One region of the Xenorhabdus sp. Sc-CR9 genome, then DNA from elsewhere that is predicted to be linked to it. Evidence: predicted binding sites of a transcription regulator. Region 1 holds the regulator's gene; each other region holds the start of a gene.

Evidence for each region. Region 1 encodes Fur, which represses iron uptake genes when iron is present. Its sites were predicted from a motif close to ATAATAATGAGAACNACTATCAA; they were not measured.
Region 2: a site for Fur is predicted at 3,046-3,068, ahead of AACQ81_RS10260 (isochorismate synthase). Genes of this name have one in related genera too.
Region 3: a site for Fur is predicted at 1,644-1,666, ahead of exbB (tonB-system energizer ExbB). Genes of this name have one in related genera too.
Region 4: a site for Fur is predicted at 3,379-3,401, ahead of feoA (ferrous iron transporter A). Genes of this name have one in related genera too.

Annotation. Positions count from the first base shown of each region.
Region 1 covers NZ_CAWQTY010000011.1:52,524-62,192, reverse strand. The annotation lists gene AACQ81_RS00745 (GlxA family transcriptional regulator) at 1-365, shown strand, start outside; gene ybfE (LexA regulated protein) at 574-864, shown strand; gene fldA (flavodoxin FldA) at 1,040-1,573, shown strand; gene fur (ferric iron uptake transcriptional regulator) at 1,750-2,199, shown strand; gene AACQ81_RS00725 (beta-N-acetylhexosaminidase) at 2,307-5,006, opposite strand; gene glnS (glutamine--tRNA ligase) at 5,217-6,884, opposite strand; gene AACQ81_RS00715 (DegT/DnrJ/EryC1/StrS family aminotransferase) at 7,035-8,264, opposite strand; gene AACQ81_RS00710 (glycosyltransferase) at 8,343-9,107, opposite strand; gene AACQ81_RS00705 (phytanoyl-CoA dioxygenase family protein) at 9,157-9,669, opposite strand, start outside.
Region 2 covers NZ_CAWQTY010000174.1:26,407-36,075, reverse strand. The annotation lists gene pgaA (poly-beta-1,6 N-acetyl-D-glucosamine export porin PgaA) at 1-2,196, opposite strand, end outside; gene AACQ81_RS10265 (hypothetical protein) at 2,845-2,973, shown strand; gene AACQ81_RS10260 (isochorismate synthase) at 3,125-4,480, shown strand; gene AACQ81_RS10255 (fimbrial protein) at 5,284-5,814, shown strand; gene AACQ81_RS10250 (hypothetical protein) at 5,849-6,001, opposite strand; gene AACQ81_RS10245 (fimbrial biogenesis chaperone) at 6,152-6,838, shown strand; gene AACQ81_RS10240 (fimbria/pilus outer membrane usher protein) at 6,906-9,449, shown strand; gene AACQ81_RS10235 (fimbrial protein) at 9,462-9,669, shown strand, end outside.
Region 3 covers NZ_CAWQTY010000199.1:18,615-22,348, reverse strand. The annotation lists partial or broken gene AACQ81_RS14835 (IS5/IS1182 family transposase) at 1-76, shown strand, start outside; gene metC (cystathionine beta-lyase) at 245-1,438, opposite strand; gene exbB (tonB-system energizer ExbB) at 1,847-2,863, shown strand; gene exbD (TonB system transport protein ExbD) at 2,870-3,295, shown strand.
Region 4 covers NZ_CAWQTY010000222.1:50,849-60,517, reverse strand. The annotation lists gene AACQ81_RS17830 (Tex family protein) at 1-1,994, shown strand, start outside; gene AACQ81_RS17825 (pyridoxamine 5'-phosphate oxidase family protein) at 2,508-3,035, shown strand; gene feoA (ferrous iron transporter A) at 3,431-3,658, shown strand; gene feoB (Fe(2+) transporter permease subunit FeoB) at 3,771-6,080, shown strand; gene AACQ81_RS17810 (FeoC-like transcriptional regulator) at 6,098-6,337, shown strand; gene AACQ81_RS17805 (OsmC family protein) at 6,783-7,226, shown strand; gene bioH (pimeloyl-ACP methyl ester esterase BioH) at 7,293-8,069, opposite strand; gene gntX (DNA utilization protein GntX) at 8,108-8,791, shown strand; gene nfuA (Fe-S biogenesis protein NfuA) at 8,851-9,426, shown strand.

The DNA of each region.
Region 1 (9,669 bases):
TATCGTCAGATTCCGTCAATTTTACGCCATATCGCCAACATGACGATGTATTGATCCACAAACTGCAAGACTGGATGCATGCTTTTCCTTCTGAAATTTTATCCGTCACTGATTTAGCCAATAAGATCCATCTTTGTGAGCGGCAAATGAAACGCCGCTTCAAAATCGCCACAGGAAAAACACCAATCCAGTATATCCAGCAGATCCGTTTGTCACAGGCAAAACGCTGGCTGGAAAAATCCCAAAAAACCATTGAAGAGATCAGCCATGAAGTGGGTTATGAAGATACCCGTTATTTCAGGGAATTATTTAAACGTTACAATGGGCTGACACCAAAAGAGTATCGCCAGAAATATCACCATTAAGTTTTTTTCTGCCAACTAATTTTGCACTTTGCAAATAATTATCAACACTAATAAATGATTTGATTTTCTTACCCGCATGATACAAAGAATGCTTACATCATAAATGTTGATTCTAACAATCTCCCCCATCAACCAGTAGCGACACGCGTCCAGCTAAGGTATTATTGCCCGCTATATTATTGGTACACGCCCTTTATCAATTGAATTTATGGCAAAAGAACAAACTGATCGCACCACACTGGATTTGTTCGCAGATGAACGCAGGCCAGGGCGACCTAAAACAAATCCGCTGTCCAGAGATGAGCAGCTTAGGATCAATAAACGTAATCAGTTGCGACGGGATAAAGTCAAAGGACTGCGTCGAGTAGAACTCAAGCTCAACGAAGATGCTGTCTATGCACTGAATCATCTGGCAAAGCAGCGCAATATTAGTCGCAGTGAGCTGATTGAACAGATGCTGTTAGCTCAACTGGCAGAAAAAAATCACCTTGCCGATTAACTGATTTTACTCAACAGCAATGAAACGCTATCACCACACAAATCTGACAGATTTGTCATGGATGTTTGGTCAAAATAACGCTTTTCATTTTATTAAAACTAACATTTTTCCTGCTGATTTCAGCGCAATGTGCATAGGCTTAATGCACATATAAAACAAGAGGTTAACCCATTTTATGGCAATAATAGGTATATTCTTCGGCAGCGATACAGGCAACACAGAGAACATCGCCAAGATGATCCAAGAAAAATTGGGCGGTGCTGATGTTGCTGAAGTCCGCGATATTGCCAAAAGCAGCAAAGAAGACATTGAATCCTTTGATATTCTGCTGCTTGGCATCCCAACTTGGTATTATGGTGAAGCTCAATGTGATTGGGATGATTTTTTCCCGACATTGGAAGAGATCAACTTTGAAGGAAAACTTGTTGCTCTGTTCGGCTGTGGTGATCAGGAAGATTATGCAGAGTATTTCTGTGATGCTATGGGCACCATTCGCGATATTATTGAGCCTAATGGCGCCATTATCGTAGGCCACTGGCCGACCGAAGGATATCACTTTGAAGCCTCTAAAGGCATGGCCGATGACAATCACTTTATCGGTCTGGCCATTGATGAAGATCGTCAGCCAGAATTGACTGATGAACGAGTTGAAGCTTGGGTGCAGAAAATCAAGACCGAAATGAGTCTATCAGAGATTTTGGGGGCATAAGTTTCCCTTTCCCGCAGGATTATTCTTGCATAATGTGTCATGATATCAGGTCTGGCATGGTTTTCATTTTGAATATCCATGCCTATAATCAGCAACGTGAAACAGAATTATGATTCCCTCACGATACACCCAAGTATCATAATTTCACTTAACTCAAGTTACAGGACTGAATCCGCATGACCGACAACAATAAAGCATTGAAAAATGCTGGACTTAAAGTAACACTTCCACGACTAAAAATTCTGGAAGTGCTACAGGACCCAGAATGCCATCATGTCAGTGCGGAGGATCTCTACAAAAAACTGATTGATATCGGTGAAGAGATTGGCCTCGCCACTGTCTATCGCGTGTTGAACCAGTTCGATGATGCCGGCATTGTCACTCGCCACAATTTTGAAGGTGGTAAATCGGTTTTTGAACTCACTCAGCAACATCACCATGACCATCTGATTTGCCTTGATTGCGGTAAAGTCATTGAATTTAATGACGAGTTTATCGAAGAACGTCAGAAAATCATCGCTGACCGTTATAAAATTAAGCTTTCAAACCATAGCCTTTATTTATACGGTCACTGTGCTGCTGGTGATTGTCGCAAAGATAGCGCTCTGCATGATGAAAATTCATAAAAAGTAAATGTAATAGAGAAGTAATGATGTAATTTGCTTTTGGTATTTCATTTAGTTTGAATAGCAATTGCCGATTAGCTAAGCTAATCGGCAGTTCGCTTTATGCGTTAAAATTTTACTTCTTCTATCCGGCTAAAACGTTTCCCATCGGTACTGACTGAGCGAATTTTCACATTATCAGTGACATAAGGGCGCTGCCTGTCATCGTAAACCTGCCATGTTTTGCCATCATCCAATGAATATTGGATAACAACACCCGGAAATGCAATATTGGCTTCGAAGACTCCCCCAACAATTCTGCCACCCGGCACAGGCAAACGGTACGAAACATTGGCCTTATCCAATTTAGCCAGTTCATTCTGCCCTATCAGATTGGCAAAACGTACCCAGTCATGATGAAACTCAGCCATATCGACATAACGCGTTATTCTGCCTTTAAATTCTCTTCCCTGCTGATAATCCAACTCCCAACCCGCTCGATGCCATGCCCGTTCCGCCAACGGCAGTAAACGCGGATAAATCATATATTCCATCTGTTCATCCGTTCGTACTGTTTCACTCCACAATTGCCCTGACATTCCATAAGCACCCTGCCAGCGTTTATTGCTGTGGGCATTGAAGTTATTGCCGTCGCGATCTACCGATGTTTCTGCATTTTGTGGCAGGTTATTCGGAGCAAAGCTGAAAATTTTCTCCTCATCATTAAACCGAGTTGCCCAATAGTAACCACGCTCTTTCGGATTAACTTCATATGGCATATCGACATAGACATAATCAGGATTGGAAACAACGACCCGATAACCTTTATTTGCCCAGTCATTCACCGAATCATAGCCCCCCCAGTAGAGGGTATCCCAGAAGTTTACCGCAACATGTTTAGTGGCGAAGTCTTTGGCTGATTTGGCGTGCTTCAAGCCGTCCTGCCATGCCTGCATTGTGTCAATACCGTGAGTATTGACGATCTTACTGACTTCAATGGCAAAGTAGCTGGCGAGTTCATCAACATCTTTAATCACACCCTTCGCTATCATCTTCTGGCAAGCCTTGGATTTAGCCCACGGTTTGTCTTCGATTTTTTTGTTAATAATCCCTTTTCCCGGCACAATTGGACCGTCTTTATCCTGATACCCTGCGCCCAAACGAATATTTTTTGCTTCATCCCCACCAAAGTGCCATGTATTTAACGGCAATCCGGCTTCTTTATGCATGGCAACAATTTCGCTTATTACCTTATCGATAAATTTCTTGGAGGAATCCATGCACGGATTAAGGTAACTCCGGCGATCGTAAAACTGTACGGATGTGGTGTTTGAGGTATCGGTCGGATCAAGCAAACGATATTCACTGGCTTCTTGTTCTTTACCCTGTGCCATTAACCTCTTATAACGCGCTTCCATTGATACAACAGCGGCACGGGCATGAGCCGGAATATCAATTTCCGGGATCACTTCTATCTGGCGAGCTTTAGCGTAGTTCAGAATATCAATGTAATCCTGACGACTGAAATAACCACTGCCCATGTTATTGTTATTCGGCCCAGATCCCAATTGTGGCAATACGCATTTAGTCTCGCTTAAATCATGGCAGCGCTGGCTACCAACTTCTGTCAGTTCCGGTAAACCGGGAATTTCCAGACGCCAACCTTCATCATCACTCAAGTGGAAATGGAATTTGTTCAACTTGTAGTTAGCCATTTGATCGAGCAGACGCAAAACGGCTTTTTTGCTGTGAAAATTGCGCCCTACATCAAGGAACACTCCACGGTATTCAAATCTCGGCGCATCTTTTGCCCTCAATGTGGCTATTTTAGGTGTGCCGTTGGCGGGCAATAAGGAAAACAGGGATTGCAGACCATAAAAGACACCAGATTGATCAAATGCAACTATCTGTGCTCCTTTGGTTGTGATGTCCAACGAATAAGCGCCCTTTATTCGCCAGTTACCGGTGAATTTGTTTGCATTAATTTGAGTCGCAATATGATAGCCGTTATCCGCTAATGGAATATTATGGGATTTGAAACGTTCTCTGATCACCTGAATAGATTTATCACCCACCCCGCCCAATTCTAATTTCACACCCCGGGATAAATCGACATCCTGAGAATGAATGGAAAGTTCTCTCGGTGTGGGAATAATCTGTCCACGCAGTTTACCCTCGCTCGCTTTTACCACCGATTGGTTTTTCGCAAAACGATTTTCAGGTGTCATCAGAGTATTATGATCTTCCGTGATACGTTTCCACAACTCACCTTCCAGATCAGATAAATATTGACTGATGTCTTCTGTATCAGTATTCGCCAGTATCTTAGGGACGGCATCGCCGGAAGTCGCATACCAGCGAGGCATAAAATCTGTACTGTAAATTTGCCAATACTCTCCGATTATTGGCAGGACAATCTTTTCATTCGCGTTGATGCCATTGAATTTCTCTGACGGCTCCAATTTATGTAAATCCCCCGTAATATGGGTGATTTTGTATTGGTCATTATCGAGTTTCAGGATCTGGCGAATGCTGTGAAAATAGATCGCCCAATCAGCAGAATGGATCGCTTGATTACCATTAATCAAGGTGATATTAACCCGATTACAAGCAGCCGAATCCGCACCAAGTATGGCGCAATCTGTGCCATGTGATCCGGCCTGATTATCAATGATTTTAAAATTAACTTTTAACTGGCTCAGTGAATCCACTATTTGTTGTGGTGACATCCGTAGTGATGCTGAGGATGACATTTCCGCATGAGAACTTCCAATAAATCCAACTACCGTGATGAGTGCTGCCAAAGTACGTAATTTAACGGTTTTCATAAATTACCTCGTCCGAATTTATTATTCTTTTCATTGGGTAAATATTGTACAAACCTGAACAGGCAATAACCCTAAACAATATGTGACTATAAGGCAACTTTTAATCTTAACTGGACGAGTTAATTTTCATTACAATGCTTTTAAACATAAAAAAAAGCGTGGAAATAATCACGCTTTTTTAGTGTCACAGGCGAGTTAACCTGAGCTGTATTATCCCTGTGAGATTTTTGCCCAAGTATCACGCAGACCAACCGTGCGGTTAAACACCAGACGATCAGCACTTGAGAGACGGCTATCAGCACAGAAGTAACCTTCACGCTCAAACTGGTAGGTTTTTTCCGGCAATGCGCTTGCCAAACCAGGCTCCACAAAGCCCTTACGGATCACCAGCGATTCTGAATTGATAGTAGACAGGAAGTCATCTTCCGCACCCGGGTTTGGTACGCTGAACAAGCGGTCATACAGATAAAATTCCGCTGGTATACCATGTGAAGAGCTTACCCAATGAATAACTCCCTTGACTTTACGACCATCAGCCGGATCTTTATTCAGGGTCTGTTCATCATATCGGCAATAAATAGTTGTAATGTTGCCTTCTGCATCTTTTTCAACACGCTCAGCCTGAATCACATACGCATTACGCAGACGCACTTCTTTCCCCAGCACCAGACGCTTATATTGACGGTTTGCTTCTTCACGGAAATCCGCACGGTCAATATAAAGTTCGCGGCTGAATGGAACTTCACGGCTACCCATTTCCGGTTTGTTCGGATGGTTAGGCATCGTCAGGATCACCTCACCTTCCGGCATGTTCTCAATCACCAGTTTAACGGGGTCAAGAACCGCCATCGCGCGCGGTGCATTTTCATTCAGGTCATCACGGATACAAGATTCCAATGAAGCCATTTCAACATTGTTATCCTGCTTCGTTACACCAATGCGGCGGCAGAATTCACGGATAGATGCAGCAGTATAGCCACGGCGACGCAAACCAGAGATGGTTGGCATACGCGGATCATCCCAACCATCAACAATGTTTTCTGTCACCAATTGGTTCAGTTTACGCTTCGACATCACCGCATATTCCAGATTCAGGCGAGAAAACTCGTACTGGCGCGGATGGCAATCGATCGTGATGTTATCCAATACCCAGTCATACAGACGACGGTTATCTTGGAATTCCAGTGTACAAATGGAATGGGTGATCTCTTCCAGTGCATCAGAAATACAGTGCGTGAAATCGTACATCGGGTAGATACACCATTTATTGCCCGATTGATGGTGCTCTGCAAATTTAATGCGATAGATTACCGGATCGCGCATCACGATGAACGGAGATGCCATATCGATTTTGGCTCGCAGACACGCTTTACCTTCTCCGAATTCACCAGCTCGCATTTTTTCAAATAGGGCGAAATTTTCTTCCACACTACGATCACGATACGGGCTGTTTTTACCCGGTTGTTTCAAAGTCCCACGATATTCACGGATTTCGTCGGCGCTCAATTCATCGACATACGCCAGTCCTTTGTTGATTAACTCAATAGCGTATTGATACAGAGTATCGAAATAGTCAGAAGAGTAACGAATATTGCCGCTCCACTGGAAACCCAGCCACTGAACATCAGTTTTAATCGACTCAACGTACTCGATATCTTCTTTAACCGGGTTTGTATCATCAAAACGTAGGTTGCATTGTCCCTGATAGTCTTGAGCGATGCCGAAATTCAGGCAGATCGACTTAGCATGACCGATATGCAGATAACCGTTGGGTTCAGGTGGGAAACGGGTATGTACGGATGTATGTTTACCCGTTGCCAGATCTTCGTCAATAATCTGACGAATAAAGTTTGTCGGACGGGCATCTGCCTCACTCATCGTTTTTTCCTCAATGCAAAAAGCGCTTTAACATAATCCTCTATAATCCAATAAGCTGAACCGATAAACAATACTTTGTTCGTGGGAAATGGCGGAATGGTGAAAGTTAATGTGTAAAAGCGGGAAGCCAAAACCCTTCCCGCTACAAAATCAACCAACTCGGTGACTGTTCAATACAGTAATCAATTGCTCCGCACAATAAACAATATGTTCTTCACTCCAGCTAGGATGCAAATACAGGCTGATTGTTCTGGGCAATAAAGAACGTGCTGTTTCGCACACTACTTCACAGTAATTGACCGATTCCGGTGAGGTGTATTCTGTAGAATGGAAAGGGAAATTCGATGAACCAAAACCACGCAATTCCCGGAATACTTTTTCTCCATAAGCTTCCGGCCACTGGATCTTAAACGCAGGAACACCTATCTTTTTCAAGTCACTCAGAATAACTTCAGCCGTACAATCTAATTTGCTCAGATCAAAAATTATCGGGTATAACCAGTAAGCATTGCATCTGTCCTCAGAATTTAAAGGCAAACTATCAATCAAATCAATATCGGCTAATTTTTCATCGTAAATCTTGGCATATTGCTGACGATTTTTCATATTCCAATCATCAAATCGTTCCAGTTCATTAATCCCGATGATCGATTGAATTTCAGTCATGCGATAGTTATAACCAATACGGTTATGTACATGCCATGAAACCTCTTCCAAAGCGAGAAGATCGAACTTTTTCCTTACATCAAAGCCATGATCGCGATAGGCACGGCATTCCCAACCAATTTCCGTATTATTGGTGACAACCATGCCCCCTTCTCCGCCTGTCGTAAAATGTTTTGACTGACAAAAGCTAAAAGTTCCAACATCACCGATTGTACCGATTGATTGTCCTTTATATTTTCCACCCAAACATTGCGCACTATCTTCTATCACTTTGAGATTATGTTTGCGTGCGATAGCCATAATAGGATCCATATCACATACCACGCCATAAAGGTGGACAACAATGATCGCTTTAGTGCGAGAAGTAATCAGCGACTCGATTTTGTCAGGATCAATAGTGTGCTCTTCTGTCGTATCACAAAAAACAGGAATGGCTCCACATTGTAAAACTGCAAAAGAGGTGGCAATAAAAGTATAAGAAGGGACTATCACCTCATCGCCCGGGCCAATATTTAATGCACCAACTGCAATATTCACGGCAGAAGTTCCTGAGTTACAGGAAATTGCCATTTCTGCACCAATCCAACTGGCAAATTTATTTTCAAATTCCATGCCTTTCTTTCCAGTCCAATAATTAACTTGTCCAGACAAAAGTGGAGCTTGAATATCTTTAAGCGTTTTTTCTGCAAAGCAAGGCCAGTGAGGGAAATTCATAATAATGTTCCTTAAAGTTTTTATGATGGATTTTTATTCAGCACTTTATTATTTAATGCTTTTTATTTAAAAACAAAGTCAGATAATCTTTGGATCATTAATAATCCAATATATTTTTATGGAAAATACTTCAAAAATCATCACACCATAATTACGTAACGTTTTCATTAAATTCCAGTTTTCTCTTGTATCTTCCCAAACAACAGGAAGCTGATGTAAAGTTTTAGTCAGTCTTTTTGTCAGATAAATAACTTCAGCATCAAAGGCATATCCCTTTATTTTTTGTTTAGAAAATATTTCTTTTGCCAATTCGGATTTCATCATTTTGAATGGGCATTGTGAATCAGATACTTTGCATCTTAATAACAGGTTAACTATCTTTAAAAAACATTTACTTGTTATTTTTCGATAAATATTCGCTTTAGATTTATTCTTTGAAAAACGTTCTCCAATTACCAAATCAATATTAGATTTTTCAATTTTTTGGTATGCGTTAAAAAAATCATGTTCTCTTATCGGGAAATCAATATCTGTATAGAAAACATATTTCCCCTTTGCCAAATCAACACCTCGCCGAATACTATAGCCCTTGCCATAATTTCCACAATTAGAAACAACCAAAATATCTGGATACTGTTTCTTTATTTTTAAAATATCTGAATCATGAAAACTATTTTTATTTGAATCATTAACAATAATTATTTGCACTTTTAATACGTTTTGAATCTGTCTGATTCTCTGTATTGTTTTTTCAATAACTGAATAACATTCATGATATCTGGGAAGAATAATTGAAACATCAATATTATTCTCTACGTAATATATCATTTTCTCTCCATCCATTATGCCCTTTTCACCATTAAAAAAACCTCAATTATAGGAAATAAAAAACTTATCGTGCATACCCTAATAGCCGCCTACCTAGTTCTGTTAGTTTAATATAAGAGGTATTTTGTTGTTCGGCTTTCTTTCTTGGAAAAGATTTACCTGTGATAGATGTTGTCGGTAATCCTTGTTTATATGCCAAAATACGTTCTCTAATTTTCTGCTCCGACAATTCAATACGGGGAAAATAGCAAAAATATTGAGCCAATCTTGGTTTTCCAGACGTATTCGGCCTATTACCATGAGGTAATGCGCCATGAAAAATAACATAATCTCCCGCCTTCAACGGAATGGATTCTATTTTCATTCCTGTTGTATCAGGAAACCGGCTATTATAGCCTTTGGGTTGTTTTGCTAACCATTCATCAATGATTTTATGAAAGCCAGGAACACACTGAAACCCGCCAGAAGTACCATCATCATCCGTCAAACTCAGTAAACCTTGTATTTTCGTTTCTAATGGCCGCATTGATACATCAATATCCCAATGAATAAACCCTTTATATTCCCAACTATCGGT
Region 2 (9,669 bases), on a different contig from region 1:
ATTCTGAGAGGTGCTCAGTTCCAACGCCGTATCAAGCTTAAAGTAAGGCGCGGTATATAAGCGTTGCTGGCCATTGATGCCATATTCAAACCGATGATTGCCATCTGAGAAGAATGAAGAGGCAAAACGAGCTGTCCACTGGCTGCGTTCACTGTGTCTCCAGCGAGTGTAAATTTGACCACCATCAGCGTGGATATTATTACTCAATGCGCGCAGGGGAGTATTACGGGCAAGGCGCTCAGCTGAGCCGCCCAAACGCCATTGGTCATTAAAGTCATGCCATCCTGTAATGCGTAAGCCTATTTTATTACCATTACCATAGTTACGGGCGGATACTTCTCCTTCTAACCAAAAATCCCGTGAACGCCACTCCATGCCACTACGCATATCGCGGTTTATTCCCCTGCCTTCTGAGAATTGCCCACGGTTATAAGCACCCCCGGCAAAGAGACGCCAATTATCATCAATAGGCGGACTATAAAGCACAGTCTCAATATCTGAGCTGTGTTTACCGCTGTTCGGGCTACCGGAATGAATACCCTGACTGACCCTGATGCGCAGTTCTGACATATGATGAACATTGCGCAGGCGGTTAAATCGTTTAGCAGGCATATTTTCCGGTACGCGGGTAATAACATCATCGGCCAGTAAATCCATTTGATGCCATTCTTGCAGAGCAAAGGCGGTATAACCCTGTTGAATTTCCAGTGACAAATTGCGCGGATCGAGTCCTTCAATTTGTTTTAGCTCATTTTCCGCACGATGTGGCCAGCCGCGATTTAACCAGATTGAGGCCAGATCAATGCGTAATTTTTGATTACCGGGAGCTGTACGGGCTAAGTGAGTAAACCGCTTTTCGGCATCAGGAAGATCTTCATGCAATTGTGCAGATTCAGCTAAAAATTGTTGCCCTTGTAGCCAGTCATCATTAGGGACAGGAATAGGGGAACCAAACACATTAACCACATAAGCATTTCGTTGCTTGATATCGGCGGCAAGTTGTCGGGCTTCATTCAGGTGCTCGCTTTCCACATCAGCATAGAAAAGGACGCTATCATCTTCTGGCGTAATATGAGGTAAAGGTGTTTTAGCGGGCGATGGGTTATGCCCATAGGGATAGTTCAAAGAGCGCAAAATATCCCTTGCCTTATTGGGTTGCCGTAGGTTCAGATAGGCTGAAGCCACCCATTTCTGGGCATATTCCGGTATATTTACTCCTTCTGTTTGCAAGGATTGATATTCATTGATTATGTCCTGCATTCGATGGCGCGCAAGAAGGGCACCAAGGCGATCTACACGCCCTCGCTGATAATCTTGTCGGGCATCAGGCAAAGATCGCCATTGGGTGAGCATATTTTCGTAACGTGCAAGTGCTCTGTCTGCGATATCAAACCGCTCTTTTTCACTGCGATTGGGGATTATTGATAATCGGACCAATTCTGCTGCGGCATCGGTCTCTAACCTGCGTAATTGTTCTTTTGTCAGCAGTAGGTTGTCGGTTAATTGTGCAGCGTATTGTTGCCCCAAGTTCCATGCCGGCTCACTGACCCGATTATTTTTCAGGCTGAACAGATAAGCTTGAATTACTTCTGTATTGTTGGGAAACCGTTCATAGGCAGCAGAAAGTATTTGCATGGCATCCCACGTGCGCCCGGCAGCTTGATCAACATAAGCCATCAAACGGTAATTGGTGGCGTTGGGATGATGTGTCAGTAAATTTTTCGCCAGGCAGCGGGCTTCTTTATCTTGTTTGGCATCAGCCAGCGTCATGATAAGGCCGGCTTTTATGTCGCTGTTTTGTTTTTCGAAAGATAGGGCTGTCCGCCACAGTTGAATTGCTTGTGGCCATTGGCGCTTATTGCGATAAGCTCGTGCAACCGCTGTGATCCCTCTGGCTGGGATAGCCATTGTACGATAACGTTGCCAAAGGGAAATGATTTCATCGTTATGTCCAGCCCAGCCCGCCACTTGCAACCAATCGGCAATTTGTGAAGAAGAAAGATAGTACTGTTTTTCTTCCTGACGAATATATTCAAGCATGGGATCAGTATTACCACTTCTGGCTTGTTGAATTAATGCATCATAATCTGCTTGTGCGACTTCTGTTGTTATTAAACAACCTAGTGATATAAATAACGATAACAGTTTATACCGATATCTGTGATAGTCTATCGGCCTGAAATAAAGATATGGCACGGTACCCCCTTTTTTATACTGCTTATTGGTTTTAAAAGCAGTAAAGCCAGACGGAGCGATATTTAATTTAGATTAAGAAAAATTTTAATTTATTAATTTTAGAAGAGGCAGAATAATACGTACTGTGTGAATTTATATCAATGGGGAATTTTCGGAAAATAACGAGACATATTTGGTTAATGTATATCACTATATTTATTGGTGATAATTTCAATGAATTACATTGACATAATTAACTGAAAATAATTGCTTTAAATCATGCGGTTATATTTTATTAATTGTAAATTATGAAATATCGAAAAAATAAATAACAACAATTTACCTGATTTCAATAAAAACACCCAGGCTAAGTGTGAATATTTTTTATTGTCATTATATAGCAATCTTAATTAAGCGTTTTTATTAATCTGCTTATCCATGCCCTTATCTGGTTTTTATTATCTCCAGTGAATATTGCTTTTTGATGAAGTTTCCATTTAAAACAAATTAATAATATTAAATTTATTTGTTTTGCTTTGATTTTTAAATCTGGTTCATTCGTCATGTGATTACTGTATTGTGAAATTACATTCTGTATTTATATACCTGTCGTCTTTCAAGTTGCCGCTTTGTTGGCTGCGCTCACTCACCCCGGTCACATAGTTATCTATGCTCCAGGGGATTAATGAAAGGCTCCTGCCTTTCACCGGAGGCCAGCCTTTGGCTGGGCAAATTCGTTCCCGACGAATTTGTCATTCCCTTGCCGTCGCGCTGCATCTTGAAATCCAATGGGTATAGACGCTGTTTAATGAGTGATCCCGCCGTCTTTCAAGTTGCAGCTTGCGGGAGTATTGAGGGCTAACATAAACCTTATAAATGATAAGTACTTTCATAATTTTTTGGCATTCGTATAATTCAGTTTTTTATCACATTGTTAATGGGGAAAGATGTGAATCAAATTGCCAATATCATCGCTGATGTATGCGAATTTCTTAGTACCGAAAATGTTAGCGAACTTGGCATCCAATCGTTCTCTTTCGTATTACCAACTGGCGATGGTATCCATTGGCTGGAATGGTTATCTGTCCAGCCCCATTACCCACAATTTTACTGGCTGCATAGAGATGGTCATGAAGAGGTTGTCGCTTGTGGGCAAATCCGTCAATTTAGCAATATTGCCGAAGCTGAGACGTTTCTACAGAGGCATAGTCAATTCCCACAAATACGCCTGTGGGGGTTGAATGCGTGGGATAAAGTAGATTTTCACTATTTTTATGATAAAAACTCAGAGCAGGATAAACAGGAAGACACCGCTGACAAAGAAAGTTATCTATTTCTGCCGAGATTAGAATTGCGCCATCATCAGAGTGAAAATCGTTTATATATCAATATTGACGGAAAATCGGATATTGAAAATGCCTGTCAGTTTCTTCGTCAGCTTCTCCCTCATCAGCCTTTTTACCCGTTACAGACAGCCGTGTTAGAGGCAAAGCATATGCCTGAATATGGGCAATGGAATATTTTGCTTAGACAGGCGTTGGATGCGATTACTCAAAATAAAATGGAAAAGGTTGTCATCGCGCGAAAAACGGAACTAACGCTCAACTCTCCTTTGCGGGCAGCGCAGTTCATGGCAGTCAGCCGTGGAGTAAACCACCGCTGTTATCACTTTATGCTTGTGTTTAATCCTAACCATGCGTTTCTTGCTTCGACACCAGAGCGGCTTTATTACCGAAATCAATTGCAATTTTATACTGAAGCATTGGCTGGCACAGTTGCAAATTCTGAAGATGATCAGAAAGCGACTGAATTGGCGCAATGGCTGTTGGGAGATAAAAAAAATCAGCATGAAAACCTGATTGTTGTCGATGATATTTGTCAGCGTTTGCAAGGTGGGGTGACTTCGGTGGATATTGCTTTACCTGATGTGATTCGTTTGAGAAAAGTTCAGCATTTGCGCAGGCATATTAGCGGGGTATTGAATCAGGTATGTGATAGTGATTGTTTGCGTCGTTTACAGCCAACGGCTGCGGTTGCGGGTTTACCTCGTGAGGCGGCACGACAATTTTTGGCAGAAAATGAACCTTTCAATCGTGATTGGTATGCTGGATCTGCGGGTTACTTATGTTTGAAGCAAAGTGAGTTTGCAGTTTCGTTGCGTTGCGCACATATTCATGACAATTTGCTGTCGTTGTATGCAGGAGCAGGAATTGTTGCGGGTTCAGATCCAGAACAAGAATGGATTGAAATAGAAAATAAGGTTGCGGGATTGCGTACATTACTGGTTAGTAGAGTTGGTGAATGAATCATCTCTCTTCGTTTTAAAGTTGTCGTTTTGTTGGTTACGCTCACTTACCCTAGTCACATAGTTTGCTATGTTTCCGGGGATTAGCTCCTTTGTCACTGTACTGCATCTTGAAATTCATCAGGTATAAAATCAGCATAAATTATTTATCTATGGTTATTATCACTATAAATTTAATTTATAATGGATAATATAAACTTGTATATTTTATTCTCATCAAAAGACTAATTGATAGATTTTTAATCTAGAGAGCTGTTAAATTATTCTTACAGAATTACTTCATTTAATTATATCTAATTGAATTAAAATGATAAATGGATATAAAATAGATTTGCATCACATTGATAATATAAAAATAATAAATTATCACTCACGTTAAAGAAAATCATAGTCAATATTTATGGAATGATAATAATCATTAGTTTGCTAATTATATATTATTTTTATAATTTCTTAATTTTTAGCACGATGTCTATTGATTTCACCTATACATAATGTCATTTAGTAAACATATAGGAATATTGCAGAATAAAATTCTAAATATATAAATTAATTGGATCATTATATTGATTTATATGAGATGGTCGCTATTATTATTTTGTCTTATCTGAAATTTGCGACCGACCCCACTATAGGCCACATAGCGGGGACGTAAGCTTGCTTTATTTAGATGAAAAGACAACCACTGTAGATGCGCGAGTGTAGTGCTGAAACGGTCTATCAAACAAGTGAACTTATTTCCTTATCGTCTGTAATTCAGCCGAAGGAATATTTTTGTATATTGACTAATGGGGTTTAATTTAATGAAATCTAAGCTGTTTATTCCTTCTTTATTTATATCTTCTTTATTTGCTGCAACAGCAAATGCTGGGGATGGGGTGGTTAAATTTACGGGAGAAGTAATACAGAATGCTTGTAAGGTTCATAGCGACTCTGTTGATCAAATTGTTAATATGGGAGTTATTAGTGCAGATGCATTTAAGCATGTAAATGATACGGCTGCACCAACAAAATTTCATATCAAATTGATTGATTGTCCGACAGAGATGAAAGAAAAAAGTATTTCTATCAAATTTGACGGACCTGGTGATAGCTATAATAGAGATCTCTTGTCGCTGTCTAAAGATAATAATTCCGCTGCTGGCGTTGCTATTGGTATTTATGAAGCAGATACTAATACCCGTATTCCGGTAGCAGGGGCTTCTGAATATAGCTCATTTAATGGAAGTGCTGATCAAGAATTAAGATTTGTTGCTAAGTATGTTGCCACAAAAGATAAGGTGAGTCCCGGCGCTGCTAATGCAGTCACTAATTTTACCGTAGTTTATAATTAACATTCCGACATTTTTTATACCACACTAATATATTTTAAGTTGCAGTATAGTAAAAACTGTATACCCATTGGATTTCAAGATGCAGCGCAACGGCAAGGGAATGACAAATTCGTCGGGAACGAATTTGCCCAGCCAAAGGCTGGCCATCGGTGAAAGGCAGGAGCCTTTCATTAATCCCCTGGAGCATAGATAACTATGTGGCCGGGGTGAGTGAGCGCAGCCAACAAAGCTGCAACTTGAAAGACGACAGGTATAGATTGAAAGATGAAGAGTATAAAACCTGGCAAGGACGCTTAGGTTATTTAATTGAATATAAATAATCATGATTGGCGGAGAAATGACAGTGTCGTATTATCGTGTGTTTTTTGTTGTTTTTTTATATTTCTTTAGTGGCAGCCTCGCTGTAGCTGGTGTCGTTGTTGGTGGCACCAGAGTTGTTTATTTAAGTGATAAAAAAGAAGTTTCTATCTCCATTAACAATCCAGAAAAAGAGGCTGTTTATCTGATCCAAAGCTGGATTCAAGATGAAAATGATAAAACAAAATCGCCGTTTATCGTAACACCGCCTTTATTTAAATTGCCGAGTAGTAATGAAAATATTTTACGTATTGTCAAAGTTGGCAATGAATTGCCGATGGATAGAGAATCAGTATTTTGGGTTAATATTAAATCGATCCCTGATACATCAACGTCAGATACAACCATGAACCAGTTGCAAATTGTAGTTAATTCACGCATAAAGCTGTTTTATCGGCCTGTACAACTGAAAGAAAAGGCAACCGTTGCTTATAAGCAAATGAAGTTCAAGCAAGAAAATGGACAGTTAATAGCCGAAAATCCAACCCCTTATTTTATTTCTTTTTCATCCCTTAATGCCGATAAGTATGATATTAAACATGCAGGCATGATTAAACCTTTTGGACAATTGAGTTGGCCTTTACCATTAAAAAATGCCAGAAAAGTGAGCTGGAAAGTTATCAATGATTATGGTGGCGTAACAAAGCCAGAGTTTGCAGATATTTAGTTGATATTCAACGGAATTTACATTATCTCCGATAAAGCCACTTCACCATATTGTTAGAAAATCAAATATGTCAAAACAAATCAGGCCTGATCTTGCTAAACAATCATATTGTGGCAATAATTATAGATTTTTACTTTCTTCATTAATCATGGCAGGGAATTTTTTTTATTATTCAACCGTGAATGCAGAGAATAAATTTAATATTCATGCTCTGAAAATTGACGGTGATTTTACTGATGATATCGATCTTTCTATTTTTCAGGATGGCTTTCAACCACCCGGTACTTACTGGGTAGATATTTATTTAAATAAAAAGAAAATAAATGAAGAGAATATTGAGTTTATTTTAGATGAAAATAAATTAAAGCCAAAAATGACGGTTAAAAAATGGCAGGATATGGGCGTAAAAATGGGTTCATTTCCTGAATTGGCAAGTTTAGCGCCAGAAACGGTGATCACCGATATTGGTAAATATATTCCGTTTGCCAGTATAGGTTTTGATTTTAATCGGCAACGATTAAATATCAGTATTCCTCAAGCAGCTTTGGATTATCATGCCAAAGACTATGTTTCTTCTGAATCGTGGGATCAGGGGTTAACTTCATTGCTGATTAATTATAATTACAATGGTGCCACAACTTGGAAGCCACATCATCATTCTACACAGAGTAATTACCTGAATTTTAGATCCGGGATTAATTGGCATGCCTGGCGTTTGCGTAATAATTTCAGTTATTCAAATCAAAATCAGCATTGGAAAAGTATCAGTACATATTTGCAGCGAGATATTCATTCCCTTAAAGGGCAATTGATTATTGGTGATAGTTTCACTTCCAGCAATTTGTTCGACGGAATTGAATTTCGTGGAATTCAGCTCATGTCTGATGAAAATATGTTGCCGGATAGCCAAAAAGGTTTTGCGCCCGTTGTGCGTGGTATTGCTCAGAGTAATGCACAAGTGACAATCAGACAGAATGGTTATGTTATTTACCAAACTTATGTTGCGCCTGGTGCATTTGAAATTAATGATCTTCATCCAACGGCATCCAGTGGTGATCTGGATATTATCATTAAAGAAGCGGATGGCCGGGAACGTCGTTTTACTCAGGCAATTGCTGCCATGCCGACGATGTTGCGGGAAGGCAATATCAGATATTCATTGGTGATGGGGCGTTATCGTTCTATCAGCAGCAATAAGCGTAAACCTTATTTTTCTCAGGGAACACTGACTTATGGTCTGCACAATAGGCTCACTATCTATGGTGGTACAATTCTATCCTCTGATTATCAATCTGTTTTGTTAGGTTCTGGTGTGGATTTGGGCAATTTTGGTTCCATTTCTGTCGATGCTGCTCATGCTAATACTGAATTACCATCAAATAAAAAATCTACTGGGCAGGCTTATCGTTTACGGTATGAAAAAGATTTTTCATTGACAGGAACACATTTGACGCTGGCGAGTTATCGTTATTCAACTGAAGGGTTTTATGATTTCAGCAACTCCAATCGTATTGAGAATGTTGCTCACTCTTTTGGGTATCTAAATAATAGGAAAAGCAAATTACAGCTGCAAGTTAACCAATCATTGGGGGATTTGGGCCGGATATATGTGATGGGATTGCAGGAAGATTATTGGAGTAGAGATGACCATGAGCGTTCACTTAATGTAGGTTACAACATGAGCCGCCAAGGGATCAGTTATGGGCTGAATTATTCCTACAATCTTCGCCCTGATTCTGCTGCAAATGAACAAATATGGACATTCAATATCCACCTTCCCCTTGATCACTGGCTCAAGCATAGTTGGGTGAATTATAACGTCAATTTCAACAAGAATAATAAGGCATCCCAACTGATCGGTTTGAGTGGAACTGCCCTTGAGGATAATAATCTGTTCTACAGTTTACATCAGAGCTATGCCAATAAAGGAGAGGGTGGGAGTGGAAGTATCCAGGGAGAATATAAGGGAGCTTCTGGTCGAATTAATGCTGGCTATAACTATCAATATCATAGTCAGCAGAATCATAGCAGGCAGTTAAATTACGGTATTAATGGAGGAATTGTTATCCATCCATATGGCCTGACTTTATCCCAAGAATTGGGTGAAACGGCTGTATTGGTGCGGGCAAAGGAGGCAAACGGCATCAAGATCGCCAATAACACGGCGGTTGCTACGGATTGGAATGGTTATGCGGTTGTACCGTATGTTGCCAGTTATCGTAAAAATCGGGTGGCGCTGGAACCAGAATCTTTTTCGGATGATGTTGATATTGATGTGAATACGCAATCAGTCGTGCCAACAAAAGGTGCTCTTGTTCTGGCCAATTTTCAGACCCGAATGGGAAATAGGATATTGATGTATTTGTCTTATCGGGGCAAGCCAGTTCCTTTTGGCGCTAAAGTCACGCCGGAGAAATCAAATGAGCTTGATGAAACCCACGATTCGATTGTGAGTCGTGAAGGGCAGGTCTACCTCACTGCGATGCCGGATAGTGGCAGGTTACAGGTCAAATGGGGAACTCCAGAGATTAAAACCTGCATGGTCAATTATTTCCTGTCGGAAAAAAAACCACCATCTGGTGTATATACCTTAGATATGAATTGCGAATAGGATCATGCACATATGCTTATTTCCCATAATAAATTCAGTTTATTACTGGCTATCAGCTTTATGTTGACTGGGTTGTTTACCAACGCATATAGCCGTACAGATCCCTGTCATTTTGAGTCTAAATATGTTGCACAGAATTTTTCCATCAATCTGGGGCAAGTTGTTCTAAATCAAGGGATGGGTATTGGTGCTGTCATTGATAGTTATCCCGTAAAACATA
Region 3 (3,734 bases), on a different contig from region 1:
CAAATTAGCAAGAAATTATGAAAGTCTCGTTGCTTTGGCATTTTCAATCATGTGGCTCCCTATGTGGGTCGATTGAAACATGTACAACAAAGGTCAACACGCTCTAGTTAACAAAATGGATCCAGCTCAGTGTACCGCAAAATGAGGAGATGGGGATTGATTTGATTCAGCATATGGAAAACCGCAGTTGTCTGTAATAGAAAGAAAGACAACCACGGTTTTAGTGAATCACTTTGTCTGAAATTTAACGGCCTTTCAGTCGAACAAAACCTGCTTCCAGATCATCAATCAAGTCTTGCAGATTTTCCAGTCCTATATGAAGGCGGATCAACGTGCCGGTTTTTTTCGATAAATCATACTGGTGCAGTGCTCTGAGCACTTTGGGGTGGACTTCTAAAATCAATGACTCAAACCCTCCCCATGAATACGCCATTTTGAAATGCTTCATGTTATCCAGATAATCAGAAACTTGTTCAGGGGTAAGCTGGGTATTCAGGAAAAAAGAAAATAACCCGCAAGCGCCGGTGAAATCGCGCTTAAAGTAAATATGTCCCGGGCAAGAAGGCAGGGCGGGGTGATTCACCTCAGCAACTTCCGGCTGTTGTGCGAGCCACTTGGCAACTTTAATGCTGTTTTCTTCATGTTGCTTGAGGCGAGCAGCCAGTGTATGTAATCCACGGGTTGCCATATAAACGGTATCCGGATCAGCAATTTGCCCCATCAGATAAGATCTCTCTCTGAGTTGTTCCCAACATCGCGCATTGGCAACTGCTGTTCCCAGCATTCCGTCGGAGTGACCGATGATATATTTTGTGGCAGATTGAATGGAAATATCGACACCAAACTCCAGAGCTTTAAACAGAATGCCGACCGCCCATGTATTATCAATCATAATAACAATCTCAGGATTGACCTGACGGGCGGCTCGTACAATGGCGGGAACATCTTGTACTTCCATTGTCAGTGAACCGGGTGATTCAAGAAAGAGCACGGTAGTATTTGGCTTAATAAGCGAAGCGATATCTTCACCGATCATCGGATCAAAATAATCAGTGGAAACTCCCATTTTTTGCAGAACTTTATTGCAAAAAAGCTGTGTTGGCTCATATGCATTGCCTGTTACCAGAACATGATCGCCTGTCTTTACGAAAGACAGGATAGAATTAGTGATGGCGGCCGTACCGGAAGGATAAAGTGCGCAACCCGCGCCGCCTTCAAGCTCGGTCATCGCATCCCGAAAGGCAAAATGCGTCATTGTTCCACGGCGACCATAGACTAATGTATTTTTATGGTGGTTATTCAAAGCATGATGCATATCTTCAACGGTATCGAAAATGACAGATGATGTACGTTGAATTATGGTATTAACGGCACCTTGCGTATATTTCTTTTCTCTTCCTGCATTGACCAATAAGGTTTCCAGTTTTTTTTCAGTCATGGCATTCCACCCCTTAATTGATTTTTTTGTTTACTGCCCGGAGACTAAATAAAACTTGTTCAAGTAAATGATTAGCAAGTTAAAAGATTTGAGACAGATTTGCCAAAGAGATTCGGGCAACTTGAGGAAAATTCACGGTGTTCTGTTGAAGGGAAACCAGAAGAGACTAGCGAAAGTATAACGTTAATTGGAACTTTTTCATTAAATAGTAATGATAATTACTATCAAATCGCTCAATGTCTGATATCATTTGCGGCGGACTTTTCCCCTAAAACGGTTAAGAAGCACAGTGGGTAACAAGCACTGTGGTAAGAGGCATGGCTCAGGTCATATTAGGATTAGCAAGATGAGTAAACGCTATTCATTGCTAAGTAACAGAATCTATAAGAAAGAGAGTAAGGCTAACTGATGCGTAATTTGACAGCTTCTATTCTATTGGCACTCGGATTAACAAGTTCAGCATGGGCTGATACGGCACCGTCAACAGCGGCGGCTGCGCCAGAAAATCAGGTTGCTGCTGCTCAGGTAGCCGCTCCGGCAACTGCGCAATCGTCCGCTAACGATCAGAAAACGGATGTACCACCAAGCACAGGCACAGGCACACAAACTGTAGAGGGTAATGCGGCAGAAAGTAACGGGGCAGAAGGTAACGCGGCCGAAAGTGTGACGGCCGAAACCACAGTAACCGAAACTGTCATTCCACAGATTGAAAACACGTCCAGTGGTTTTGCAACAGATTTGTCTGTTTGGGGTATGTACCAGAATGCGGACGCAGTAGTAAAAAGCGTCATGGTAGGCTTGGTGATTGCTTCTATCATCACATGGGCGCTGTTTTTCTCCAAAGGAATTGAATTGTCAATGGCTCGCCGCCGTTTGCGCAAAGAACAACTGGCCTTGGCTGATGTCGCTAATTTGGATGCGGCAACAAAAATTGCCACAGATTTTGGCAAGCAGAGCATCAGCCGCCTGCTGTTGAATGAAGCACAGTCAGAACGTGTCCTGTCTGCTGAAAGTACTGATAAGGAAGGCATCAAAGAACGTACTTCATTTCGTATGGAGCGCGCAGTTGCTACCATTAGCCGCCATATGGGACGTGGTAATGGCTATCTGGCAACCATCGGTGCAATTTCTCCATTTGTGGGCCTGTTCGGGACAGTTTGGGGGATCATGAACAGCTTTATTGGTATCGCACATTCACAAACCACAAATCTGGCTGTAGTTGCACCGGGTATTGCAGAAGCATTGCTGGCAACAGCTCTGGGCTTGGTGGCTGCAATCCCTGCGGTAGTGATTTACAACATCTTTGCCCGAGTCATTTCATCATACCGTGGGCAAGTGGGAGACATGGCTGCTCAGGCAATCTTGTTGCTGGGGCGTGATCTTGATCTGGCTGACAGTAAAGCTGAAAAAACAGAAGCAAGGTAAGAAATTATGGCAATGCGTCTTAATGAAGATTTGGACGATAGTGGTGAACTGCATGAAATTAACGTCACGCCATTTATTGACGTGATGTTGGTGCTGCTGATTATTTTCATGGTAGCGGCACCTCTGGCAACGGTAGATATTAAAGTCGATTTGCCTGCATCATCAGCTAAACCACAACCAAGACCAGAAAAACCCGTATTCCTGACTGTGAAAGCGGATCATCAGCTTTATGTCGGTGATAAGCAGATTGATCGCGATAGCTTATCTTCAGTATTGGATCAAACTACACAATCCAACAAAGACACCACAATCTTCTTTCAGGCAGATAAAACCGTGGATTATGAAACTTTGATGAGTGTGATGGACTCCCTGCGTAAAGCGGGTTACCTCAAAATTGGATTGGTAGGAATGGAAGCTGTTGCCGCTCAATAACGATATTAATTATCTTCTCATTAGTTACTGAGTTGATTATCTGATAAATCAAATTGCCCGAATAGCTAAATCGGGCAGTTTGATATCCTAAATTTCCTGTCTTTCATGAGTTATATACCCATTCGCAAAACTTTTTTCTCAATATTCATTGGATATAATTAATATAAACCATCTTATAAATAATATGGTTAATAAATTTAAAAATCACATCAAAATCAGAAAAACAACAAATTTAAAGATAAAAATACCTATAATAATATGTTTTTATCATTTACGTTGAATAAATATGTTATTTTTACAATAAATATTAATGGTGAAATTAAAAGTGATTCTTACTATAAAATTAACAAGCTAAAAGTAAATTTAATTTCACTTGTGTCGATATACGTTAATAATAAAAATAAAAAAAATAATATAATTAAATTAAAGTTCATTTATA
Region 4 (9,669 bases), on a different contig from region 1:
AAGCCGGATTGGAGCCTCTGGCCGATCTGCTTTGGCAAGATCCGCAACAAGATCCGGAGCTGGCAGCCGCTGCCCATGTCGATGCCGACAAAGGCGTTGCCAATACCAAAGCAGCACTGGATGGCGCACGTTATATCCTGATGGAGCGCTTCGCCGAAGATGCTGCCCTGCTGGCGAAAGTACGCGAATACCTGTGGAAAAATGCCCACTTGGTGTCCAAACTTGTTGAAGGCAAAGAAGAAAAAGGCGCTAAGTTCAGCGATTACTTCGATCATCATGAAGCCATTTCCGCTGTTCCATCCCACCGTGCTCTTGCCATGTTCCGTGGACGCAACGAAGGGATTTTGCAACTGTCTCTGAATGCCGATCCTCAATTTGAGGAAGCGCCAAAAGAGAGCTATTGCGAGCAAATTATTACTGATCACCTCAACCTGCGCCTGAATAACGCTCCTGCTGACAGTTGGCGGAAAACAGTGGTGAGCTGGACATGGCGCATCAAAGTGCTGCTGCATCTGGAAACCGAGCTGATGGGCACACTGCGCGAGAAAGCCGAAGATGAGGCCATCAACGTATTTGCCCGTAACCTGCACGACCTGATGATGGCCGCACCTGCGGGTATGCGCGCAACAATGGGACTGGACCCGGGTTTGCGTACAGGGGTAAAAGTCGCTGTTGTTGACGCAACAGGTAAACTTATCGCTACCGATACCATCTACCCACATACCGGGCAAGAAAATAAAGCTGCTGCCAGTGTTGCAGCCCTGTGTACCAAACACCAAGTGGAACTGGTCGCTATCGGCAATGGCACCGCATCCCGTGAAACAGAGCGCTTCTTTGCCAACGTCCAGAAACAATATCCTGACGTCACAGCTCAGAAAGTAGTCGTCAGCGAAGCAGGGGCATCCGTTTATTCCGCTTCAGAATTGGCGGCACTAGAATTCCCTGATTTGGATGTCTCCCTGCGTGGTGCAGTTTCTATTGCCCGTCGCCTGCAAGACCCACTGGCAGAACTGGTGAAGATCGAACCAAAATCAATTGGTGTTGGTCAATACCAGCATGATGTCAGCCAGACCCAGCTTGCCAAAAAATTGGATACCGTGGTTGAGGACTGTGTAAACGGCGTCGGCGTTGACCTGAATACAGCATCCGTCGCCCTGCTGACTCGTGTTGCCGGCCTGACCCGTTCAGTTGCCCAAAATATCGTTAACTGGCGTGATGAAAACGGTCGCTTCAATAACCGTGAACAATTACTGAAAGTTAGTCGTCTGGGCCCGAAAGCCTTCCTGCAATGTGCAGGTTTCCTGCGTATCAGTCAGGGTGATAATCCACTGGATGCTTCAACCGTTCACCCTGAAGCCTATCCGGTGGTTGAGAAAATTCTGGCAATAATGGAGCAGACTCTGCCTGAACTGGTAGGTAACCCTGCGACCCTGCGTAATTTGAACGCACAGGATTTCACAACAGAAAAATTTGGTATCCCAACCGTCACCGACATTCTGAAAGAGCTGGAAAAACCGGGGCGCGATCCACGTCCTGAATTCAAGACAGCCACATTTACTGATGGCGTTGAGACAATGAATGATCTGCATACCGGCATGATTCTGGAAGGCACCGTCACCAACGTGACCAACTTCGGTGCATTCGTAGATATCGGTGTCCATCAGGACGGCTTGGTGCACATTTCTTCCCTGTCTGATCGCTTCATTGAAGATCCACATACTGTGGTCAAAACAGGCGATATCGTGAAAGTGAAAGTGATGGATGTTGACCTGAACCGCAAACGCATTGCATTAACCATGCGTCTTGATGAACAGCCCGGCGAAACATCGGCACGCCGTGGTAGCTCTCAAGGTGGTAATCATCAGGAACAGCGCAACGGTCGCAACGGGAATGGTAGAAACCGCCAGCAGACCTCCCGTTCTTCAGGTTCTGCTTCCATAACCAACAGAGTCATGAGTGATGCACTGGCTGCCGCCTTTGGCAAAAAGCGTTAATCTCAATATAATGACATCCTGAACTGGCTCACAGGGCCAGTTCAGGATGAAATAAAATAGGGTCTGTGCCCGATAGATCTCAAGAAACAGCGCTTATACCTGTCGTCTTTCAAGTTGCAGCTTTGTTGGCTGCGCTCACTCACCCCGGTCACATAGATAATCGTATATTTATAAAAACGGTGATTGGAGTGATTAACTAATTATGACATAAAGAAAACTTAAATTTCGTCAGAATTATCTTCAATAAAAACCATAATATTCATAATGATGAACCTATTTATTTATAACATTACAAATTTAAATGGGTTATAGCAGGTGCCTATTCTCACTAATACTTCGTATAATTCATTCCGCAATAAATTCCATGAAACCATAACTTATTGAATGTAATAAAACATTATCAACTGAAAAACCAATATGTTCTACATCCAATAAATTTCAAATTGCAGGTAATTCAATAGTCATTTGAAAAATAAAGGATATAAAGAACAACTTAACACTGTAGAGGAAAACATGAAAAAATACATCCAAAACAGTTTTGACTTACTCAGCAATATCCGTTTCTTTAATCTTTCCACTCATGATCCGGATGCAGACTCAGTCTGGTCATCAACGATATTTTATATTCCCAAATATAATCCATTGACGCTGATCTGGTATTCAAAACAAGAGACTCGACATTCACGGGAACTGTATAACAGTCCCCGTGTAAGCGGGACAATATACAGTAGCCAGGTTCTGCCTGATTCATCGTTGGATCTGGCTGGTTCTCAGTTCATTGGCTATGCCCGCCAAATTTCTGACGGGCAGTTACAGGAAACCTATGATTACTTCTTCCTGAAAACCTATCCCGATGAAAATATCAGGAAGAAAAAAGCCCGTCCTATCAGCGATTATCAAGGCAATGCACCCCGCCGTTTCTATGAGTTGGAAATTCAGGCCTGGTGGGTATACGATTCGGATGCTTGGAGCCAGAATCAAGATGATGATCGTGTTCAGGTGCCACTGAGCGAGTTGCTTTCATCTGCGAAAATTCAATGACAGATAAATCGCCAGTGAAAATAAAAAACCATTCAATAAATTAATGAAAAAATAAAAATCAACAAGCTCCGTTTATTATTCGGGGCTTGTTGCAGCAATAGATCCTCCCCCATACCCTGTTATCAATTCTAATTACTTATCCATAAAATGAATTTTCCGAAATTTATTAGACACTGAACATCGTCATTTATTTTCAAAAAATCACCATTAATTTGATTAATATCAATTTGTTTCATGTCAATTCAGTGATAAATAACTCGTATTGATATTGCCTATTATTATCATTAATAATCTTAATTAATAATCACCGCCATAATTTTTTCTTGTGAATTTCCCTTTATTGAGGATAATAATTCTTATAATCACTTCTCTTTTCAGTTTTAACGGAGAGTTATATGTCATTTATTCCAGAGCGCAGATATAAAATTCTGGGATTTTCTCCAGATATTAATCCGGCTTATCGACAAAAATTGTTGTCAATCGGTGTCCTGCCCGGAGCAACATTTAAAGTTATTCGCATCGCCCCGTTGGGCGACCCAATACAGGTCGAAACAACCAAATCTAATCTTGCTCTTCGTAAACAAGATTTAGAATTACTTATGTTAGATGAAGCTCTGGACTAGCGAGGCTCAGGGTAAAGTATAAACCGGGTTCAAAACAGCCCCGGCTTACTCACTTCTCTCATCTCACATAACCGGATACAGAAGTATCGCCTCCTGATAGGCAGAAAGTATGATGAAACAATTAACCATAGGTCTGATCGGTAACCCCAATGCCGGCAAAACAACGCTTTTTAATCAACTCACAGGCTCGCGACAACGGGTAGGGAACTGGGCCGGTGTCACGGTAGAACGCAAAACAGGCCACTTTACCACCCATGACCATCAAGTCGAACTTGTCGATCTCCCCGGAACCTATTCTCTCACAACAATTTCGGAACAGACCTCCATTGATGAACAGATTGCCTGCCACTACATTCTTAGTGGCGAAGCTGATATGTTAATCAATGTAGTTGATGCATCGAATCTAGAGCGAAACCTTTATCTTTCACTTCAATTGATTGAGCTGGGCGTTCCCTGCATCATTGCGCTGAATATGCTGGATATCGCCCAAAACCAGCACATCAATATTGATGTCGCGGCATTGGAGCAACGCCTTGGTTGCCCAGTTATACCACTGGTTTCTACCCGTGCCACAGGGATCGATGTACTAAAAAAAACCATCGATAATTATCCGCAAAAATCTAATCCGGTGCAGGTCAAATTTCCCGATGCATTATTGCAGGAGATCGCCCTCCTTTCCGACCAGATTGCAGACAAATTCAACCTACAGCAACGCCGCTGGCTCGCTTTGCAAATACTGGAAGGCGATATTTATGGTCTTGAAATTTCAGGACTGACTCCGGCAAATCAGGCTGAAAGCAAGATCCGGTTGCAACAACAGATTGCAGAACCAGACCTGATCATTGCGGGTGCCCGCTATGAAGCGATTAACGAAATTTGTTTGTCCGTCATTGATACCCGCACAGCGACACCAAACAAACTGACCCGAGTGTTAGACTCTGTAATACTGAATCGCTGGCTGGGTCTTCCCATCTTTCTGTTTATCATGTATCTGATGTTTGTACTTGCCATCAATATTGGAGGAGCCTTACAGCCCATCTTCGACGGAGCATCTTCCGCTATTTTCATTGATGGAATGCAATGGCTGGGCTATACACTTCATTTCCCGAATTGGTTGACCGTTTTCCTCGCCCAAGGCATCGGCGGGGGTATCAATACGATGCTGCCACTGGTTCCCCAAATTGGCATGATGTACCTGTTCCTCTCCTTCCTTGAAGACTCTGGCTATATGGCACGAGCAGCGTTTGTCATGGACAGGCTGATGCAGGCAATCGGGTTGCCGGGGAAATCTTTTGTGCCCTTAATCGTCGGCTTTGGCTGTAACGTTCCCGCCGTGATGGGTTCAAGAACTCTGGATGCCCCGCGCGAACGTTTGATTACCATCATGATGGCTCCGTTTATGTCCTGTGGTGCAAGGCTGGCTATCTTCGCAGTTTTTGCTGCGGCTTTCTTCGGAAAAAGCGGTGCGAGTATTGTGTTCTCACTGTATATGTTAGGAATTGTTGTCGCCATTCTGACCGGGCTTCTCCTCAAACATACCCTGATGCGTGGTGAAGCATCGCCATTTATCATGGAACTGCCGGTCTACCATGTGCCTCATGCCAAGACTTTGTTGCTCCAGACCTGGCAACGTCTGAAAGGCTTTGTGATACGTGCGGGTAAAGTCATTGTCGCAGCAAGTATGTTTATTGGTGCCCTGAACAGTTTCTCTTTCTCTGGTAAGACGGTGGATAATGTCAACGAATCAGCACTAGCCTCAGTGAGTAAAGTGATTACACCAGTATTGGAACCCATCGGTGTACATCCCGATAACTGGCAAGCAACCGTCGGGCTTGTAACTGGAGCAATGGCAAAAGAAGTGGTGGTTGGCACCCTGAACACCCTGTATACCGCAGAAAACATTACTAAACAGCCATTTAATCCGGAGGAATTCAACTTACTGGATCAATTGGAAGATTCCGTAGCGGAAACATGGGGCAGTCTGAAAGAGACCTTTACCCTGAGTGCACTTTCCAATCCGATTGAGGCCAGCAAAGGTGATGGAGATATGGATCGCAGTACCATGGGAACAATGAGTGCTAAGTTTGGCTCTGCCATCTCCGCTTATAGTTACCTGATTTTTGTACTGCTGTACGTCCCTTGTGTTTCCGTCATGGGAGCCATTGCCCGTGAAACCAGCCGTGGCTGGATGAATTTCTCCATTCTGTGGGGATTGAATGTTGCTTACTCACTGGCTGCGCTGTTTTATCAGATCACTATGTTTTCAGCGCATCCTGAAAAGAGCCTCATTACCATTTTGGCCGTGGTTTTATTTAACATTATGATCTTTATTGGCTTACGGCGTGCACGCCGTAAAGTCACCGTAAAGTTCAATAACACCGCAGGGCGTAGCTGCGAATGCTCAAACGACAGCTGCCACTAATTGTATAGGAGCCATGGATGATTAGTCTGCTGAAAATCAGAGATGCTGTTGTCCTCAGTGGGCGTACTGATGCAAGGTCATTGAGCCATCAGTTTTCAGCACCGCTGCCGATGGTGGAAGCCATGCTCAAGCAGCTTGTCATGATGGGTAAACTGGAGGAAGTGGACGCTTCCTCCTGCCTCAGCGGTGGCTGCAAGCACTGCCCGGAAACGCAGAAATGCGAAACTAAAGTGTACCAATTGGCAGTCAAAAATTAAGGTATTGCCTGCTTTTACCTGACGACCGGAGACACAACTCTGCCCGAATTTCCACAATTTCCACAATTTCCACAATAAAATTACTTTTTTTCTCCGATATTTTTCACTTAAACTCCCCCAAACCAGCATTAATGTGCCCATGCCGATAAATACATTGAAATACCTAATTGCGTCAGAAAAACTGTGATAAATGCTATAAATATTATATGTGCCTTATTTATTTTAATTTCTACATCAAATTCCTTATCATCAAAAAAATAACATGATTTACATTCAGACAATCAATGTAAATCATGAATTGGCTAAAAATACCTCATTCAATGTTAAACAAAAAATAGAACAATGAAGGTCAAATTTATTCATCACTCAAAAATTGAAAAATAAAAATCATTTTATTATTATCTGATGTGCTATTTATCAATATTAATAACCTGAGGATAGTAACATGCCTAAAGAGTTATTTACTGCAACAATAGAGTCAGTGGGCCGTCTCAAAATGAAATGTTCATCGCGGGATTTTACCTTTCACGTAGACGAGCCTAAAAGTCTGGGTGGCACTGATGAAGCGATGAATCCTGTAGAAGCATTACTTTCTGCTTTTGGTGCCTGCCAGTGTATTGTGGCAAAAAGTTTTGCCCGCAAGCATAAAATCAATTTGATCGATATTCAGGTCAAAATGGAAGGAGAACTGGATACCGATGGCTTTACTGGCAGAAATAAAAACGCCAAAATGGGCTTTTCCAAAATTACCTCAAAATTTTATATTAAGGCAGACAACACTGAACAGGAGATTCACGACTTTATTGATTTTGTCGAAAGCAACTGCCCTGTTCTCGATACCATCGTTAATATGCCAGAAATTGTAACTGAAATTTATACTGACAAATAAATTCGCTTATTACCCATAACAGTTTAAGGTTATGGGTAATTTAATCTTATAAATAATTACTCGCAATTATATTCTCATACTGGCAGTAAAATTTGTTAATACTTCGATAAACTCATCAGGATGAGAAATAAAAGGCGCATGGGCCGCATGACGCATAATCACGGAATGCGTATTCGGCCACTCACTATCAAGCCGTTCTGCAATTTTGCGTGGCACAAGGCCATCAAGATAGCCATAAAGACGCAAGAAAGGTAATTGAAGATACGATAATTCAGCCCTTAAATCATCAGTACGCAAAATTTCCAAACCCGCATTGAGTACCTCCACCGCCGGCATCGGCTGATTCAGTATCACTGATTTCAATATACGGGCATCCTGACGAGCACTCTCTGTTCCCAATGTCTGCAATGCCAGAAAACGTTCGACTGTTTTCTGGAAATCGGCGCTCAATTGATACTCAAAGGCACCCAATACTTCAGGTTTAATGCCCGGCCACTCTGCATCAGAGCTGAATTTTGGTGAAGATGCCACAGTCACCAAGCCTGCAATTTGTTCGGGATGATCCAGGGCAATCCTGCTCGCCACCAATCCCCCCAAAGACCATCCTAACCACAGCGCATTCTCTGGTGCCTTCTGCCATACAATATCCGCCATTTCCGCCAATGACATGGCCGAATATGATTGGCTGCGCCCATATCCAGGTAAATCCACCAGATGCAAACGGAAATGCGAAGTCAATCGCATTTCTACTGAACGCCAAACCTCTGCATTTAATCCCCATCCGTGCAGCATCACAAGATCGCAAGGAGCATCACCGATTGTCTGCCAAAACAACTGTCCCATTGTTATTCTCATCTTATTTGTCGCCAAGGAAGGGAACTATGCTAACAATGGTTGGATACTGTTGGCTATGCCATCAAAATTTGTATTTTGCCCATCATGGAATCTGCCATGTGTGCCATCAGCAATTAAAGCGGCTGCAAAATGTCTGCCCGCGTTGTGCCCAGCCTTCGGAATCCAAAGGGATTCCCTGTGGACGTTGCCTCAAGCATCCCCCTCCGTGGCAGCAACTTATCGCCATTACGGACTATGCCCCACCGCTAAGCCAACTTATCCACCGCTATAAGTACCAAAATACCCCGCAACTTGCGACAGCGCTGGCCCGCCTGTTCTTGTTGCACTGGCTGCAAGGCTATCGTGAGGGTCGCTGGCATAAACCAGATAGCATACTGAGCATTCCTCCGCACAGAAAAAAACGCTGGCAACGGGGGTTCGATCACATTGCGTTAATGGCCCATCCCCTGTCCCGCTGGCTACAATGCCCGTATCAGCCCGACCTTTTGCAACGTTCACGTGCTACACTCACGCAGCGGGGCTTATCTGCCGCCCAAAGGAAAACCAATCTTAAGCATGCCTTTCTATTGCAGGGCGATTTTATCGATAAGCATGTCGCGATTTTCGATGATGTGATCACCACGGGCACAACGCTGCATGAAGCCTCACAATTGTTGATTCGTGCGGGTGCCCGCTCCGTACAGGCCTGGGCTATATGCCGAACCTTGTAGTTCCTTTATAAATGGGCGTATTATAACCAACTAGAACAGTCAACTATTGAGCAAATGACATGATTAATATTACTGAAGCAGCGCAAGCGCACTTTGCCAAGCTACTGGCAAATCAAGAACCGGGCACACAGATCCGCGTTTTTGTCATTAATCCGGGAACGCCGACCGCAGAATGTGGTGTTTCCTATTGCCCACCAGATGCTGTTGAAGCCACTGATACCGAACTGAAATTTGATCAACTGTCCGCCTATGTTGATGAAATCAGCGAACCTTACCTGGAAGAAGCGGTCATTGATTTTGTGACCGATCAACTTGGCTCCCAACTGACCCTGAAGGCCCCTAACGCCAAAATGCGCAAAGTGACCGATGATGCCCCACTGATTGAGCGCGTTGAGTATGTTCTGCAATCGCAGATTAATCCGCAACTCGCCGGACATGGTGGCAAGGTCAGCCTGATGGAGATCACCGATGAAGGTTATGCCATTCTGCAATTCGGCGGTGGCTGTAATGGCTGTTCAATGGTCGATGTTACTCTTAAGGAAGGGATTGAAAAGCAGTTGCTACAGATCTTCCCTGAATTGAAGGGAGTGAAAGACCTGACTGAACATCAGCGTGGTGAACACTCGTATTACTGATTATTTTTCTGTTTCTATACACAATGGATTTCAAGTTGCATCGCGGCGACAAGGGAGCGAATCCCCGGGAACATAGATAACTATGTGACCAGGGTGAGCGAGCGCAGCCAACAAAGAAGCAGTTTGAAAGACGAAGTGTATAACACTTTCCACCCTCATTTCTGAGCCTTTCCAATGTAAACATTGGGAAGGCAATCAGGTCATACCAGACGACTATTAAGAAACGAATATATTGGAAAAGAA